Regions from separate parts of the Photobacterium atrarenae genome, predicted to be linked through region 2. Evidence: predicted binding sites of a transcription regulator. Region 2 holds the regulator's gene; each other region holds the start of a gene.

Region 1 (5,803 bases), 1.2 Mb from region 2:
AACTCATCGCCCCGGACGGCATTGACGGTCAGGCTGATCCCATCGACCGTGACCGAGCCTTTTTCGGCAATATACTTGGCCAGATGCGCCGGCACCCGAACCCAGAATTCAATGGCCCGGCCGGTGTGGCTCCGTTCGATTATTTCCGCCACCTCATCCACGTGGCCGGACACCATATGACCGCCGAACCGAGTAGTCGGCAGCATGGCTTTTTCCAGGTTGACCGCCTGTCCGGCACGGTACGTCGCAAACGCGGTCCGCTGGAGGGTCTCTAACGACAAATCAGCCACATAGCCGTTGCCAGTCAGCGCAACCACCGTGAGGCAAACGCCGTTGGTTGCAATACTGTCCCCCAATTTTACATCGGATAGATCAAGCTTGCCGGAATCCACCGTCACAGAAATGTCTTTGCCTTTCGGTGTCAGCGCCGTAATGGTCCCAACCGCTTCAATAATGCCTGTAAACATGAAGGATTTTCCTTAAATTGCTTGTTTGATTTGCGCGGAGATCCGAATATCCGGCCCCACCATGCGAACATCCCGGATGGTCAGCTCCGGCACCTGGGTCATCGCCGTGAACCCTTGCAGGTCAATCAGTCCCCGGCTGTCGCTGCCCATCAGTTTCGGCGCCTGATAGACAATCAGCTCATCCACCAGCCCGGCAGAGAGCAAGGCCCCCGCCAGGGCGGCACCCGCCTCCACCCACAAGTGGTTAATATCCTGCTGTGCCAGTACGGTCATCAGGGCATCGAGATCCAGCCGGCCATGCTCAGCAGCCGGTACCACCAGCTGTTGTACTGAGGCCGGCCAGGATTCTTTTCCCAGCTCACGCCGCGCGAGCAGAGTCTGTCCCGGCAGGCCAATCAGGCGATGAGTCGGTGTGACCCGGTTCTGGCTGTCAATCACCACCCGGATCGGCTGGCGCAACGATGCCTGCGGATAGTGCTGCTGCACCGTCTCATCCAGCTCCTCCCAGCGAATATTGAGCGACGGATCATCAGCCAGTACCGTGGCACTGGTTGATAAGATCGCCCCGGCCTGGGCCCGGAAGCGCTGTACATCCGCCCGCGCCGCCGGTGAGGTGATCCATTTGCTCTCCCCGTTCGCCAGCGCGGTGCGACCATCGAGGCTGGCCGCCAGCTTGAGCTGCACATACGGCTTGCCGGTTTTCATCCGCTTGATAAACCCCGGATTCAGCGCCTCGGCATCGGCTTCGAGCAAGCCCGACTGCACCGCGATCCCGGCGGCCCGCAGCATCTTCAGGCCCCGCCCGGCCACTTGCGGATTCGGATCAACCATGGCACAGACCACCCGGGCAACACCGGCGTCAATCAATGCCGCAGCGCACGGCGGCGTCCGGCCAAAATGAGAGCAAGGCTCGAGGGTGACATAGGCAGTGGCACCCTTGGCTTTCTCACCGGCTGCCCGCAGGGCAAACACTTCCGCGTGAGGCTGGCCAGCCCGGTAATGATACCCCTCGCCGACAATGTCACTGCCGTGGGCAATCACACAGCCGACATTGGGGTTGGGCGCAGTGGTGAATCGGCCGCGTTTCGCCAGTTCGAGGGCGCGCAGCATCATGGCATGGTCAATCGATGAAAACATCTGGTTTGCTTTTCATGGTTCAGGCCGGCGGCAGGGTGCCGCCCGCACTTATTTTTCCAATCTGGCGATCTCTTCGCCAAATTCTCGAATATCTTCAAAACTACGGTAAACGGATGCAAAGCGGATATAAGCCACTTTATCCAGCTCTTTCAGCGCTTCCATCACCAGGTTGCCGATCATTTCAGACGGCACTTCCCGCTCACCGGTCGCCCGCAGGCGTGACTTGATGGTATTGATTGCCCGCTCAATGTCATCAGCACTAACTGGGCGCTTTTCCAGGGCACGCTGAATGCCGCCCCGCAGCTTATCTTCGTTGAACGGGTCGCGGTTGCCATTGGTTTTAATCACCCGCGGCATAACTAACTCTGCTGTTTCGAACGTCGTATAACGCTCATTACAGGCCAGACACTGACGACGCCGACGGACTTGATGGCCGTCTGCAACCAGACGGGAATCGATTACTTTGGTGTCATTTGCACCGCAAAAAGGACAATGCATCTTGCCTCCTCATACTCGTCGCCTCAGTGTAACCCATTTCGCTCCGCTGTTGAGCGTTCTGGCGGGTTTTTCTGTTGATTCTGGCTGATAAAACAAAACGGCACCTGAATCAGGTGCCGTTTTATGCATCTTGCGCTTTGCCGGGCCAGCGTCGCCGCCGGCCGGCTCACACAGAAGGATTAAGCGTAAACAGGCAGGCGCTGACAGATCTCGAGCACCTTGGCTTTAGTCGCTTCGATCACTTCCGGGTTGTTTACATCGTCCAGGATGTCACAAATCCAGCCAGCCAGTTGCTTGGCATCTTCAGCAGTGAAGCCGCGACGGGTGATCGCCGGGGTGCCCAGGCGGATCCCTGAAGTCACAAACGGGCTGCGCGGATCGTTCGGTACGCTGTTCTTGTTCACTGTGATGTTGGCTGAGCCCAGCGCAGCATCGGCTTCTTTCCCGGTAATGCCTTTGTCGATCAGATCGACCAGGAACAGGTGGTTTTCAGTGCTGCCGGAGACAATCTTGTAACCACGCTCGAGGAACTCACCGACCATCGCCTTGGCATTTTCAACCACACGCGCCTGGTACGCTTTAAATTCCGGCTCCATCGCTTCTTTGAACGCCACGGCTTTGGCTGCAATCACGTGCATCAGCGGACCGCCCTGGGCGCCCGGGAATACGGCAGAGTTCAGTTTCTTATACAGGTCTTCACCGCCGTTCGACAGGATCAGACCGCCGCGAGGACCGGCCAGGGTTTTGTGCGTGGTAGTGGTCACCACATGCGCGTGCGGCACAGGATTCGGGTAGACACCCGCAGCAATCAGACCGGCGACGTGCGCCATATCGACAAACAGGTAAGCACCCACTTTGTCCGCGATTTCACGCATGCGTTTCCAGTCAACAACCTGCGAGTAAGCAGAGAAGCCACCGATGATCATTTTCGGCTTGTGCTCAACCGCCAGCGCTTCCATTTCTTCGTAGTCGATTTTGCCGGCTTCATCGATGCCGTAAGGCACGATGTTGTACAGGCGGCCGGAGAAGTTTACCGGAGAGCCGTGGGTCAGGTGGCCACCGTGGGCCAGGCTCATGCCCAGGACAGTATCCCCGGCATTAAGCAACGCCATGTAGACTGCGTTGTTGGCCTGTGAGCCAGAGTGTGGCTGCACGTTGGCGTACTCGGCACCGAACAACTGGCAAGCACGGTCGATCGCCAGTTGCTCTGCTTTATCCACATACTCACAGCCGCCGTAGTAACGCTTACCCGGGTAACCTTCGGCATATTTGTTGGTCAGCTGAGAACCTTGTGCTTCCATTACACGCGGGCTGGTGTAGTTTTCAGAGGCAATTAACTCGATGTGCTCTTCCTGACGCGCAGTCTCTTCCTGAATGGCTGCAAAAAGTTCTGCGTCATAATCGGCAATATTCATGTCGCGCTTTAGCATCTGTATCTCCTGACTCAGATCGTTCTCATATACACCCGCAGAAGCACTAAAAAACCGTTCCTGCTGCGAATGAATGGTAAACAGTAATTTTCGGTGAAATTCGAAAAAACATCAGCCCAGGCGCCGCCTGAACGCAAACGTTTTCGTCACCCTGGTACATAGCGCTGTATTTTACAGAATTTGGTCCGGGTCAGATAGTCCTGATTGTGCTTTTTCTTGTGATTTCTGCATGTTTATTTTCCATGTCAGCATGAATTCCTTTCATCTTGATGCAAGCATCACCAACAACGCTTTAGTTCATCACATACAGTTTGCAAGAAAATTTACAAATTAATAGTTTACGTAGTTGTATCGAAATCATTACACCTGTAGTTTAACCATTTCTGTGACAGGCTTCTCAGTACCCAGCCCCACCCGTATCATAGCGCCAACATCGATCACCGGATCCCTGCTCCGCGCTCAAGGCGCCGTCTACAGGATTCGCTACAAACAAGGAGTTTGATTTTTTGAGCGGTTACCATCATTCGCATAAAGAGAACGTCATTGCAATCCTGACGGGCACCTTTGTTGTCGCCCAGGGCGTTTTCTTCCTGCAGCAAGCCCACTTGCTGACCGGCGGCACCACAGGTCTTGCCCTTTTACTTAGCCAGTTTGTCGACCTGTCTTTCGGCCAGCTTTACTTTCTGCTCAACACCCCGTTTTACCTGATGGCCTGGTTCCGGATGAGCCGCGCCTTTGCCATCACCAGCATCATCTCCGGCGGCCTGGTCTCGGTGATCACCGATCATATGCACTATGTGCTGGAGATCAGCCGGCTGGAACCGCTGTATTGCGCAATGATTGGCGGCCTGCTGATGGGCCTGGGAATGCTGATCCTGTTCCGCCACCAGACCAGCCTGGGCGGATTTAATGTGCTGGTGCTCTACCTGCAGGAAAAGTTCGGCTGGTCAGCCGGCAAGCTGCAGATGGGGATCGATCTCTGCATTCTGATCGCCTCCTATTTCCTGGTCAGCCCGATGACCCTGGCCCTGTCCGTGCTGGGCGCCGTGATGCTGAACCTGGTACTGGCGATGAACCACAAGCCCGGACGCTACAGCGGCTCGGCGATTGCCGGTTAGCGCGACGCCGGTACAGATCAAGAAAGGCTTGCCACCCGGCAAGCCTTTTCCATCACAACCGTGCGCTGCTTGTTTTAGATGGCGTCTTCGTCTTCCTCGCCGGTCCGGATCCGGACCACACGCTCAACATCAAACATAAAGATCTTACCGTCACCGATCTTCCCGGTTTGCGCTGTTTCGATGATGGTCTCTACACACTGCTCAGCGACATCATCGGCGACCACGATTTCCAGCTTCACCTTCGGCAGGAAATCAACCATGTATTCGGCCCCACGATACAGCTCTGTGTGCCCCTTCTGGCGCCCAAAGCCTTTCACTTCCGACACCGTCATCCCGGTGATGCCGACTTCTGCAAGCGCTTCTCGAACATCATCAAGCTTGAACGGCTTAATAACGGCTTCAATTTTCTTCATCTTTCCTCGTCCTTTGCTGAGCAGAGGTCATTAACGCACTTCCTGCGCCAATTGCCTGATTAATCATGACTGTATTATCACAGATCCGACCGATGAATACCAAATCCGACCGGGCAACAACCGGTTAATAATGCAGATCATGGCGCTCCATCATCCGGAGCAGCAGCCACACCGCATAAATCAGAATGCCGCAATTAATGGCCACCACTGCCATACCACGATAGGCCGGTTCAATCAGCAAAGGGAGATAGGGGATCAGGCTCATGCCGAAAAACAACGTGGCTCCGGGGATAAAAAAGTACAGCGGAATAAAGCCCCATTTGTTGCCGCGAAACAAGCCAAAGATCGCCGTGATCCCCGAGAGCACCACCAGGAGGGCGATGATCCAGGGAATAATCCCGACGTGCTTGGCACTGAAAATCAAAGCGAAGCTGTCCAGATATCGAATTAGGCTAATCATGACCAGAAGCGCCAACGCTTTCGCGGCGCTGAATCTGCGGTTAAATCCGGGTTGCTCCATTCCCTGCTCTCTTCCATAAACCGGGGGATGCCATCATCGTATGGCGATACGCTATTCAGGCGGCATTTTATGAGTAAATATTAAACAACTCAATTCATTCCCACATCCGATGCGTGTTTTTAAGACATACAACAGATGAATTGGTTCCTATCCACCAGAAGCGCCTGAGCAACCACCGGAGCAACATCACTTTGGTATCCGCCAAAAAGCAAACAGCCGC
Region 2 (5,803 bases):
CCTCAATGCCTTCTTGCTCGGTGAAGCGGAAGCCCGGCATATGGGCATCAATGTCCAGCGGCTCAAACGTCGTTTGATCCTGCTGTGCGCTGCCGGTGTCGGGATCTGTGTTGCCTTGAGCGGCGTGATTGGCTTTCTCGGCCTGATCATCCCGCATCTGGGCCGTATGCTGTGTGGTCCGAACCACAAAACCTTGCTCCCACTTTCAGCGCTGCTGGGGGCACTGGTACTGCTGGTGGCCGATATGCTGGCGCGTGTCGTGGCTGCCCCGACGGAATTACCGGTGGGGATTATTACCGCGATTCTCGGCGCGCCATTCTTTATCTTTATGCTGATGAAGCAACGAGGCAGAATGTCATGACTCCTCCTCAAAATCCTGTCTCGGCACCCGAGCATCCGACCCCCGCGATTGAAGCCCGTGCGTTGAATCTGACCCTGGGCGGAAAGAAGCTGCTGGATGATTTTAGCCTCAATATTGCCAGCGGCGAACTGACCGCCCTGCTCGGACCGAATGGCGCCGGAAAAAGTAGCCTGTTGAAAGTATTGTGCGGTGAAGCCGAAGGCGGTGGCACAATTCGCTTTTTTGGGAAAGAGCGCAAAGATTACCCACCAGCTACGCTGGCCAAACACCTGGGTATCTTGCCGCAGCACAGCAACCTGGCCTTCGCCTTTACCGCCCGGGAAGTGGTTGAGCTGGGCAGCCTCCCTCTACAACTAACGAGAAAAGACACCCAGGCGTTGGCGACGGAAAAAATGACCCAGGTCGACGTCCTCGAACTTCAGGACCGGTTGTACCCATCTTTATCCGGGGGGGAGAAACAGCGGGTGCACCTGGCCCGGGTGCTGACCCAACTCAGCCACGCTGGCGACCAGTGCATATTGATGCTGGATGAGCCGACATCGGCCCTGGATCTCTCCCACCAGCACCAGACCTTGCAAGTAGCCCGAACACTGGCTAACGCTGGCGCCGCAGTGATTGTGGTGATCCATGACCTCAATCTGGCCGCCCAATATGCCGACCGTTTGGTGATCGTCAACCATGGCAAGGTGCAGGCCGACGGGCCCCCCTGGCAGGCTTTAACCCCCGACACTATTCAGCGGGTCTACGGCTGGCCGGTCCATGTCAGCAAGCACCCGACCCAGGATTTTCCGGTGGTCCTGCCTGCGGCATAGCCCAAAAAGTGATTCCTGCTCAACGACCTGCTTTCTCACCCCCCCGGTTCTGCCGGGGCTATCTGATGCAACGGTCACTACATCAGATATGCATCCAAGTTTAGAAAAATTGCAGTAAGTTTGTTGATATCTATCAAGAATTATCACCTTGCGATACAGAAACGTTGCACTGTGCGCTACACTCAGTAGAATGTGATCGCAAGCGATTACACAATGCAACGCCTGAAAGGTGAGGAAGAAAGCCGCTCGTCAGAGAAGCGGCTTTTTGACGTTTTATACGCAGTATGAAACAGCATGATGGTCTTTATGAACGCAGATCATCATGCCAAACTGAACAATTATCTGGCCTGACTCCCGGAGGCATACCAGATACTTATTCAGTTTGGTACATGGCTGTTGAATGCTGTTCAGATCAATGAAGATAAATGGGCCCAGGCCCACTTTGAATTATTAGAAGAATAAGTATGGCAACGATTAAAGATGTTGCACGTTTGGCAGGTGTTTCAACCACAACAGTGTCTCACGTGATCAATAAAACCCGGTTTGTTGCAGAAGCAACTCAGAAGAAAGTTCTGGCCGCTGTAGACGAACTCAACTATGCCCCGAGTGCTGTGGCGCGTAGCCTGAAATGTAATACCACCCGAACCATCGGCATGCTGGTCACCAAGTCGACCAACCCATTTTTCGCCGAAGTAGTTCACGGTGTCGAAGAATACTGCTACGGAGAAGGCTACACCCTGATCCTGTGTAATACCGAAGGCAACCTGGAAAAACAGCGCGATTACCTGCGAATGCTGGCTGAGAAACGCGTGGATGGCCTGCTGGTGATGTGTTCCGATCTTGACGATAAGCTGCTGGCCCTGCTGGAACGCCAGAAAGATCTGCCGATGGTGATCATGGACTGGGGACCAGAGAGCCCGCATACCGACAAGATTCAGGACAATGCTGAGCTGGGCGGATATGTCGCGACCAAGTACTTTATTGAGCACGGCCACCAGAAAATTGGCTGCCTCACCGGCCATACCGAGAAACTCACGTGCCGTGAGCGCCTCAAAGGCTTCTACAAAGCAATGGAAGAAGCCAATCTGAGCGTAAATCCGGACTGGCTGATTGAAGGTGACTTTGAATGTGAATCTGCTGTTGCCGCGGCAAAGCAATATATCGCGATGGACGATCGCCCAAGCGCCATTTTCTGTTTCAATGATATTATGGCCATGGCGCTGATCAGTACCTTTGAGCAGGCCGGGCTGCGCGTACCGGATGATGTTTCCATTATCGGCTACGACAATATCGACCTGGCGCCTTACTTCTCTCCGCCGCTGACCACCATCCACCAGCCGAAGCAGCGCCTGGGTCAGAAGGCCATTGAGATCCTGATGGCACGGGTGAAAGACAAACAACATGAGCGCCGTATCTTTGAGATGGCTCCGGAATTGGTTGTCCGTAAATCTGTCAAGAAGATAAACGCTTAATTGCTTATCACTTTCAATTTTGCCATACAAAAAAACCGATAGCTTGCTATCGGTTTTTTGTTGCAATTTTGACATTGCCCTCAAGTTCTATTACTGACAAAGTTATTTATGGGTAAATCATGGGTTAGAATCGTTCTAAAACTGTGCTACCTGTTCAAAAATTGTGACTCTTGGATATTCTTGTCCCGATGATATTGCTTTATTTGTGGAAGGAGTGTCACATTTTTAAAAGTGGGACCAAGTTCAAAAATATCTTCTGAGATATGCTTATTTGTGTCACGAACAAGGCAAACCATTTGAAAGAATGGGACGCAAAGCTTCCGGCCTAAAAGTCGCTTATTTATCAATAATTAAGTCAACTTATGGTAGCGGGGTTGCCGATGGATATAGCAAGAAGTCATGCTCAGAATTCTGACAAATCCCTGACATTGCTTTTCTTTGAAATTTGCTAATCTGAATCCTCGCTCTGTTGTTAGGTGACTCAAGAAATTTTTCACCGAGAAAGAAGCATGGACAAACCAGTACTTAAAGATTCTCTTCGACTATTTCGTTGTTTTGACAATGTAAAATCACGTTCAATGTTTGGTGGCTTTGGAGTTTTCTCAGGCGAAACCATGTTTGCGTTAGTGGTTAACGACAAACTGCACCTGCGGGCCAATGCTGAAAACGAAGAACAATTCAAGAAAGCCGGATTGAGCCCGTACGTTTACAAAAAACGTGGGTTCCCGGTGGTCACGAAACATTACGCAATTCCTGAGGAATGGTGGAATGAACCGGAGAAAATCATCGAACACGCAAAGCACTCTTTTGAAGCTGCCAAGCAGGATAAAGAAAAGAAAAGCCAGAGTGGCCCAAGCCGGATCAAGGATCTGCCGAACCTGCGCTTAGCTAATGAGCGGATGTTGAAAAAAGCAGGGATCACGACCGTCGATGAGCTCTACGAAGCCGGTGCGTTGAACGCTTTCAAAGCGTTGCAGGAAACCCACCAGGACACGGTTAATATCGATTTGCTGTGGGCCCTTGAGGGTGCGGTCAGCGGACGCCATTGGTCTGTGATTCCGCAGCAGCGTCGCTCTGAGCTGTTGGCGAAATTAAACTCCTGAGCAACCCACCTATCGGTTTCTCTGAACATACCTATTTCGAAAGAGGCGATTTCCGCCTCTTTCTGCTCCCCAGTATCCCTCACTGGCCTTCCACATCATATGACTACCAGTAACTGAACAACAGTCTGCCAAGGAGCTCTCCCTCACACGACGTAGAATGTCAAATTTGCACCAAGTGAATGACATTTTTCTGTGAAGAAATGCCAAACATTGACACCACTCCCAAAGCTGTTCACAAATCAGTCAACAAGGTTTTCATCCCCTGCTGGCTCAGTAGAATTGGGGCGTCAACGCAGCCGCCGCAGGGAGGGTCTTATGTACAGCTCGCAACCTTTTCCAGGACAATCCAGCCAGATGTTCAAAGACAAGTTTTGCAAATGGCCGAAACTGATGCGTTTGTTAGTTTTGCTCAACTTGCTGCCCACCATTGTGATTGTCTTCGTCGTCCATCAGCAACTCGCCCCATTTTCAATGCTGGATGAAGTGTTGGCAGTGACCGCAGGGTTTAACGGCCTCCTCCTGTTGTGGGGGGTACTGCTTAAAATCCGCTCTAAAAAGTACTGGTATCGCAATTACCATATCGGTAAAACCATGGCTGTAGCCTTGCTGCCGGTCCTAGCTTCCGGATATCTGTTTATCTCTCAGCCCACTATGCCGGACATGGCGCAACAGCAAGAGTCAAAAGCCGTCTATATTTCGCTCAACTAAACGAATTTAAAGATTTTTTCCTCAAAACTGAAATATTTCCGGCCCCTGCTCGGTCTTGTCTCATACCCAATTCGGTATTGCTGCGTTTTTGCCAAAGATAAATGCTATCTTGGTTGCAGATGCAGCAGACAGGCAACCTAAGAGGCAGATGTGCGTATTTCAGCCAAGCAACACTATTCTTTTCTTATCAAGCCACTTCTCTGGCTTCAGAAACGCCATTACGGCCATCCTCTGAATCCGGCGCTGTTATGGGGGCGCCGCCCTGCCCTGTTCTGGCTGGTTGCCGGCTTCTTTGGCTACCTGGACCGAAAATCCTCCCCGTTAACCCCGGTGATCCGCTCACTGATCTGCGTCCGCGTTTCGCAGCTCAATCACTGTGCATTTTGTGTCGATGCTAATGGGATGAAGCTGGCCGAGCGCTGTGACTCTGTCGAAAAAATCAAAGCGCTGGCGCATTGGCAGCAAAGTGAGCTGTTCAGCCCCGAGGAGCAGGCGGTGCTGGGCTACACCGAAGCTATCACAGTCACCGGACAGCAAGTCACGGACACCATGTTGTCAACATTGAAACAATGGTACGACGAGGATGCGCTCGTAGAGCTCACAGCCCTCATCGCTTTCCAGAATCTGTCCGCCAAATTTAATACCGCCCTGGATGTACCTGCGCAGGGCTTTTGCTCACTGCCGATCCAACCGGAGCAATCCGCTCCGCACCCGACTCAGCCGACTAACCACACAAAGTAGGTAACGTTATGGATAAGAAAAAAATAGGACTCTTCAGCATCGTTGCCGCCCTCATCGGCCTCTGGTTTGCATTTGATCTGGGTCAGTACTTCACCCTGGAGCAGGCCAAATCGCAGCAGCTTGCCCTGCAGGATACGATTGCCAGTCAGCCCCTCACCGCCAGCCTGATTTACTTTGTAGTGTATATCGGGGTAACCGCACTATCCCTTCCAGGCGCTGCGATCATGACCCTGCTGGGCGCCGCACTGTTCGGATTCTGGTGGAGCCTGCTGCTGGTATCATTTGCCAGCTCCATCGGCGCCACCCTGGCCTTTTTGTTCAGCCGGTATATTCTACGCGACTGGGTTCAGGACAAATTTGGCCACCGCCTTGCTCCTATCAATGCAGGCGTCGAAAAAGATGGCCCGCTGTATCTGTTTACCCTGAGACTGATCCCGGTATTCCCGTTTTTTGTCGTCAACCTGCTGATGGGTCTGACGCCGATCTCAACCCGGATGTTCTACCTGATCAGCCAGCTCGGGATGCTGGCGGGCACCATGGTGTATATCAACGCCGGAACCCAGTTGGGTGAAATTGAATCGCTGAGCGGGGTGATTTCGCCACAAG
Region 3 (5,803 bases), 1.2 Mb from region 2:
AAGGGCTGCACGATCAATTGCTCGGGGTAGTATTCCTTCAGCGCATTGATTTCGGCCTGATAGGTGAGATCGGCGGCGTAGCGCACGGCATGCACGAGAATGATTTTGCGAAACCGCTGCCAGACCTGCGGTTCACGCAGAATCGACAGGTAGGGACCGATGGCTGTCCCCGTGGCCAGCAGCCAGAGGTGCTCGCCGGGCGGGACTTCATCGAGGGTGAAGTAGCCACTGGCACGTGCTGAAATATAGACCATATCCCCGCAATCCAGGGCATGCAGCCGCGGGGAGAGCTCGCCGTCGGCAACCCGGGTAGCGTAAATTTCCAGTAGCGGATCGCTGGGCGGGTTGACAAAAGAGTAGGCACGCTGGATTAGTTTACCGTCAATTTCCAGACCCAGCTTGGTAAATTGTCCGGCTTTGAAGGGTTCAATATTGGCCTGTAATTTCAGGCTGAATAAGTCACTGTTCCAGTGGCGGTTGGTGATGACTTCTGCGGGGATCCAGTCGGCCATAATTCTCTCCTATTTACATTTTTTGTATTCGATAAGCGCAGCGCCTCTCTCCGGCAATAATGTGTTCGTTGCGTTCGACCTGATACTCTGCGCCCAGCAGGCGCTGAAAGACGGCGAGTTCCGATTTGCATAATGAAGGGCAGCGTTTGGCGGCATGGCAAATGGGGCAGTGGTTTTCGACCAGGACGAATGAGTCGCCGTCCTGGTGCAGCTCTGCCATGTAGCCTTCCTGTTCCCTCAGTGTAGTCAGTATTTCCAGTTTTTCTCTTAAATCGGCGCTGGTCGCCATCGCCTGCTGATATTGTTCAAAGGTTTGATTCTCCCGTCGCTCAACGACTTGGCTCAGTCCGTCGGTGCCAAAAATCTCTTCAACAGAATCAAGCATTTGAATAATAAGCTCGCCGTGGCGATCGGTAAAACGGCGGTGGCCTTTTCCGGTCAGGTTCCAGTGCCGGGTCGGTCGGCCGACTTTGGCTTTGATGTCCTGAAAGTCCACCAGACCTTCTTCTTCGAGCCCCTGTAAGTGCTGACGTACGCCCATAGTCGTCAGGCTGAGCTCATCAGCCAGCATTTTTGCGGTGACCGGGCCGTCACGTTTCATCCGGTTGAGGATTTTATCAATGGTTTTCATAGCAGCTTTATTTTCCTGTGTCGGTTTATTATGTAGCCAGCCAAGTAAATAAAGCAACAGCTTTACAAATCTAAGTATAGTGGCAGACAGGAAAAAGGTGGGAAATTCAGTATGGGTGGGGATGACGGGTGGCCGGGCGCCAGCGGCACCCGGCCTGAGCCGGTTAGAGAATGTGGCCTTTGATGGCGTCATCCTTACGATCTAAGTAGTGGGTCGATTTGATCCGGCGGATGGTGCGGCATTTACCGCGGATCAGCAGGGTTTCGGTGGTGGCAATGTTGCCCTGACGGCTGATCCCGTCGAGCAGATCGCCCTTGGTGATGCCGGTGCCGGCAAAAATCACGTTATCGCTCTGGGCCATGTCTTCCATCCGCAGCACGGTGTTGGCTTCTATCCCCATCTCGCGACAGCGCGCGCTCTCAACTTCGCCCAGGCGGCGGTTGTCTGCATTATCCCCCTTGACCAGGTGGCGTGGTAGCAGGCGGCCCTGCATGTCACCGCCGAGGGCGCGGATCGCCGCGGCAGAGACCACGCCTTCCGGGGCACCGCCGATGCAGTACATCACATCGACTTCGCTGTCCGGCATACAGGTCAGGATCGAGGCGGCCACATCCCCATCGGGGAAGGCAAACACCCGCACGCCCATCGCCTGCATTTCGGCAATCACCGCGTCGTGGCGTGGCTTGGCCAGGGTGGTTACGGTCAGCGTGTCGAGGGTTTTGCCGAGGGCGGCGGCAATCTTTTCCAGGTTGACCGCCAGCGGCTGGCTCAGATCAATGACCCCTTTGGCGGCGGGGCCGACCACCAGCTTTTCCATGTACATATCCGGCGCTTTGAGGAACGAGCCCTTTTCGCCGGCGGCCAACACGGCCAGGGCGTTGTTCTGGCCCATGGCGGTCATGCGGGTGCCTTCAATCGGGTCAACGGCAATATCGACGGCATCACCGCCGGTGCCGACCTGTTCGCCGATATAGAGCATCGGGGCGTCATCAATTTCGCCTTCGCCGATCACTATCTCACCGGCAATGTCGGTTTGGTTCAGCAGGGTGCGCATCACTTCCACGGCGGCACCGTCCGCAGCGTTCTTATCGCCGCGGCCAAGCCATTTGTAGCCGGCCAGGGCGGCGCCTTCGGTTACTCGGGAAAATGCCATTGCTAAATCGCGTTTCATGGGAACTCCGGAATCTGGAAAAACTGGGGGCTGAAAATCTGGTCGCGATTTTATCACAGACCAAGGGAAACGTTTGCCTTATTTCATCAGGCGCGATTGGGGTGTGAACGGTTGGTAAGCTGACCATCCGGGTTTTATGGCGATCCATAAAAAAGAGGCCTGCTGGGCAGGCCTCCGGTTTACTTGTTACAAGGCGGGATTAGATTTCCTCTTCGTTTAGCGCCCAGCCTTTGGCGCACTCAACCGCACGCTTCCAGCCTTGGTAGCGGCGCTGACGTTTCTGCTCGTCGCCGCAAGGGATGAAGCTGCGATCCAGCTTGGCCTTGTCTTTCAGCTCGTCAATGCTGCCCCAGAAACCCACCGCCAGGCCGGCCAGGTAAGCGGCGCCCAGCGCGGTGACTTCAGTCACTACCGGACGGTGGACTTCGGTGTTGAGGATATCTGACTGGAACTGCATCAGGAAGTTATTGGCTACCGCGCCGCCATCCACGCGCAGGTTGGCCAGCTCAATGCCGGAGTCTGCCTGCATTGCATCGAGCACGTCGCGGGTCTGGTAGGCAATCCCTTCCAGGGTGGCGCGGATGATGTGGTTGGCATTGACGCCGCGGGTCAGGCCGACGATGGTGCCGCGGGCATATGGGTCCCAGTACGGTGCGCCCAGGCCGGTAAAGGCCGGCACCAGGTAAACGCCGTTGGCGCTGCCGACTTTCTCGGCAAAGTACTCGGAGTCGCTAGCATCATTAAGTAGCTTCATTTCGTCACGCAGCCACTGGATGGATGCACCGCCCATAAATACCGCGCCTTCCAGCGCATAAGCTACTTCGCCTTCCGGACCGCAGGCCAGGGTGGTCAGCAGGCCGTTCTGCGAAGCGACTTTTTCCTTGCCGGTGTTCATCAGCAGGAAGCAGCCGGTGCCGTAGGTGTTTTTGGCCTGACCGGCTTCGACACACATCTGGCCGAACAGCGCGGCTTGCTGATCCCCGGCGATCCCGGCAATTGGGATCCGGGTCCCGCCCTTACCGCCGATGTTGGTCTGGCCGTAGACTTCTGATGAAGCTTTGACTTCCGGCATCATTGACAGCGGGATATCCATCGCCTTGAGCAGTTTCTCGTCCCACTCGAGGGTGTTGATGTTGAACACCATGGTCCGCGAGGCGTTGGTGAAGTCGGTCACGTGGACACGGCCCTGGGTCATCTTCCAGATCAGCCAGGTATCGACGGTACCGAACAGCAGGTTGCCGGCTTCGGCTTCCTCGCGGGCACCTTCCACGTTATCGAGGATCCACTTGATCTTGGTGCCGGAGAAGTACGGGTCGACCACCAGGCCGGTGTTGTCGCGGATGTACTCTTCCAGGCCCTGCGCTTTGAGTTCGTTACAGATGTCGGCAGTACGGCGGCATTGCCAGACAATCGCGTTGTAGACCGGTTTGCCGGTATTTTTGTTCCAGACAATGGTGGTTTCACGCTGGTTGGTGATGCCAATCCCGGCGACCTGGTCGGAGCGGATCCCGGCTTTGGCCAGGGCTTCAACCAAGGTTGAGCTTTGCGTCGCGTAAATTTCCAGAGGATCATGCTCCACCCAGCCGGCTTTCGGATAGATTTGAGTAAATTCACGCTGTGACGAGCACACAATGTTCGCGTTGTGATCCAGCACAACGGCGCGGGAGCTGGTTGTGCCTTGATCAAGGGCAACAATGTATTTTTGCTCTGTAGTCATGATGCTTTCCTCTTGCAGTCATTATAAGGGTAGCCGAGAGCGGCTCAGGCTTTGGCGGTTTCAGGTGCTTCCGCGTCTTGTGCTGATTCAGGTTGTGCGTTGCCCGGCAGGTAGGCTCCGATCGCTTTCGGGTAGAGCCAGCCGCCGAAGGCAGCACCGCAAATTGGTGCCAGCAGTGGGACAATCAGGTATGGGATGTCTTTGCCGCCTGTCAGTGCGATATCGCCCCAACCGGCCAGGTAAGCGAAGAATTTCGGGCCCAGGTCACGGGCCGGGTTCATGGCAAAGCCGGTGAGCGGGCCCAGGGAGCCGCCGATCACGGCAATCAGGATCCCGATCAGCAGCGGGCCCATGGCGCCGCGCGGCGCACCGTTTTTCTCATCACCAATCGCCAGGATGGCAAACATCAGCACCGCGGTGATCACAAACTCCACCGCAAACGCGCCGCCGAAGGACAGCGCCGGGTTCGGGTAAGTCGAGAAAATACCGGCGGTGGCCAGGCTGGCTTCGCTACCGCGAACGATCTGCTGGCTGGCTTCAAAATCTGCAAATAGGTTGCCGTAAAGGGTGTAGACCAGCGCGGCGGTGCAGAAGGCGCCCAGCATTTGTGCGGCAATGTAGGGGCCGACTTTGCGTTTGTCGAAACCGTGGAACAGGGCCAGGGCGATGGTGACTGCCGGGTTGATGTGGGCCCCGGAAACACCGGCGGTGCAGTAGATGGCGATGGTGACACCAAAGCCCCAAACGATGCTAATTTCCCACTGGCCGAATTCGGCACCGGTCAATACCAGTGCAGCGACGCAGCCAACGCCGAAGAAGATTAACAAACCGGTGCCGATAAACTCGGCGAGGCACTCGCCAAGCAATGTGTGTTGCTTCTGGGTCGTCATGATTCAGTCCTTTTGTCAGAGTGGGGGTCATTGTTTTTCTTATTCGCTCTTAATGTACTCAAATAAAACGTGATGAAAATGTTAAGAAATAAAAACTGTGCGTTCGAGCATAAAATAAACGCACTTTTGTTCGATTGCGCAAACGTTTTCTTTTTGTCTGATAAATTCGAAAGCCAAAGGCTGGTGGTGCGGCTGGCCGGGCAGTTGATCCGTGTCGTGGCAGGTGTTTGTTCTTATCTGGTTGACCTGGAAGTAAAAAGCCCGGACGATTTGGCCGGGCTCGCCCAAATGGGGCAATATCCTGGAACATTCCAAGAGAGATACGATCAGGCTAGAAATTAGCACGCCGTCGGTGCCCGAAAATAGAGTCCGATCGCAATTTTACCCATTCTCGTAAGGCCCGGTGCGCCTGCCGATGCGCGATTACATCGCGCCTGTACCGGAAGGCGGATCGGGGTGAAGAAGGTGGCGGGAGCAGGTGGTAAAATCAGCGTCAGAATTGGGTAAAAAATGTTCACTTGCCACAAAGCAACCGAATTGTAGATGCCAGACGGCAGTGGCCTCGTTAGAATAGGCGCAACAGTAATGTAATTATGCCTGAGGGAAATTACCTTAACGGTTTAGGGTAATCAGCCAGGCGGAGACCGGGTGAACCATATGTCATTAGAAATGTTGGAAAAGCTAGAAGCCAAAGTGCAAATGGCGGTGGATACAATTTCCCTGCTGCAAATGGAAGTTGAAGAGCTGAAAGAAAAGAATGATGCCCTGGCCAGTGAAGCTCAGGAGCTGCGTTCCGGCCGCGAAGCGCTGGAGCAGGACAATGTTAAGCTGCGCAACGACCATCAGGCATGGCAAGAGCGCGTTCGCAACCTGCTGGGCAAA

Evidence for each region. The regulator PurR, encoded in region 2, represses purine synthesis genes. The targets are predictions, from matches to a motif close to TNANGNAAACGTTTNCNTNA.
Region 1: glyA (serine hydroxymethyltransferase) is a predicted target of PurR. The motif match lies at 3,662-3,681, and genes of this name have one in related genera.
Region 3: glpX (class II fructose-bisphosphatase) is a predicted target of PurR. The motif match lies at 2,376-2,395, and genes of this name have one in related genera.

What each region holds. Positions count from the first base shown of each region.
Region 1 is NZ_CP101508.1:2,630,552-2,636,354, forward strand. It holds gene NNL38_RS12380 (riboflavin synthase) at 1-467, opposite strand, end outside; gene ribD (bifunctional diaminohydroxyphosphoribosylaminopyrimidine deaminase/5-amino-6-(5-phosphoribosylamino)uracil reductase RibD) at 480-1,604, opposite strand; gene nrdR (transcriptional regulator NrdR) at 1,653-2,102, opposite strand; gene glyA (serine hydroxymethyltransferase) at 2,282-3,532, opposite strand; gene NNL38_RS12400 (YitT family protein) at 4,039-4,650, shown strand; gene glnB (nitrogen regulatory protein P-II) at 4,725-5,063, opposite strand; gene NNL38_RS12410 (hypothetical protein) at 5,188-5,583, opposite strand.
Region 2 is NZ_CP101508.1:1,393,217-1,399,019, reverse strand. It holds gene NNL38_RS06575 (FecCD family ABC transporter permease) at 1-361, shown strand, start outside; gene NNL38_RS06570 (heme ABC transporter ATP-binding protein) at 358-1,173, shown strand; gene purR (HTH-type transcriptional repressor PurR) at 1,638-2,645, shown strand; cyclic di-GMP riboswitch class I at 2,922-3,027, shown strand; gene NNL38_RS06560 (TfoX/Sxy family DNA transformation protein) at 3,155-3,748, shown strand; gene NNL38_RS06555 (hypothetical protein) at 4,064-4,456, shown strand; gene NNL38_RS06550 (carboxymuconolactone decarboxylase family protein) at 4,607-5,197, shown strand; gene NNL38_RS06545 (dihydrolipoyl dehydrogenase family protein) at 5,206-5,803, shown strand, end outside.
Region 3 is NZ_CP101508.1:190,956-196,758, forward strand. It holds gene NNL38_RS00930 (ferredoxin--NADP reductase) at 1-512, opposite strand, end outside; gene NNL38_RS00935 (helix-turn-helix transcriptional regulator) at 526-1,143, opposite strand; gene glpX (class II fructose-bisphosphatase) at 1,307-2,314, opposite strand; gene glpK (glycerol kinase GlpK) at 2,514-4,031, opposite strand; gene NNL38_RS00950 (MIP/aquaporin family protein) at 4,076-4,921, opposite strand; gene NNL38_RS00955 (hypothetical protein) at 5,000-5,263, shown strand; gene zapB (cell division protein ZapB) at 5,579-5,803, shown strand, end outside.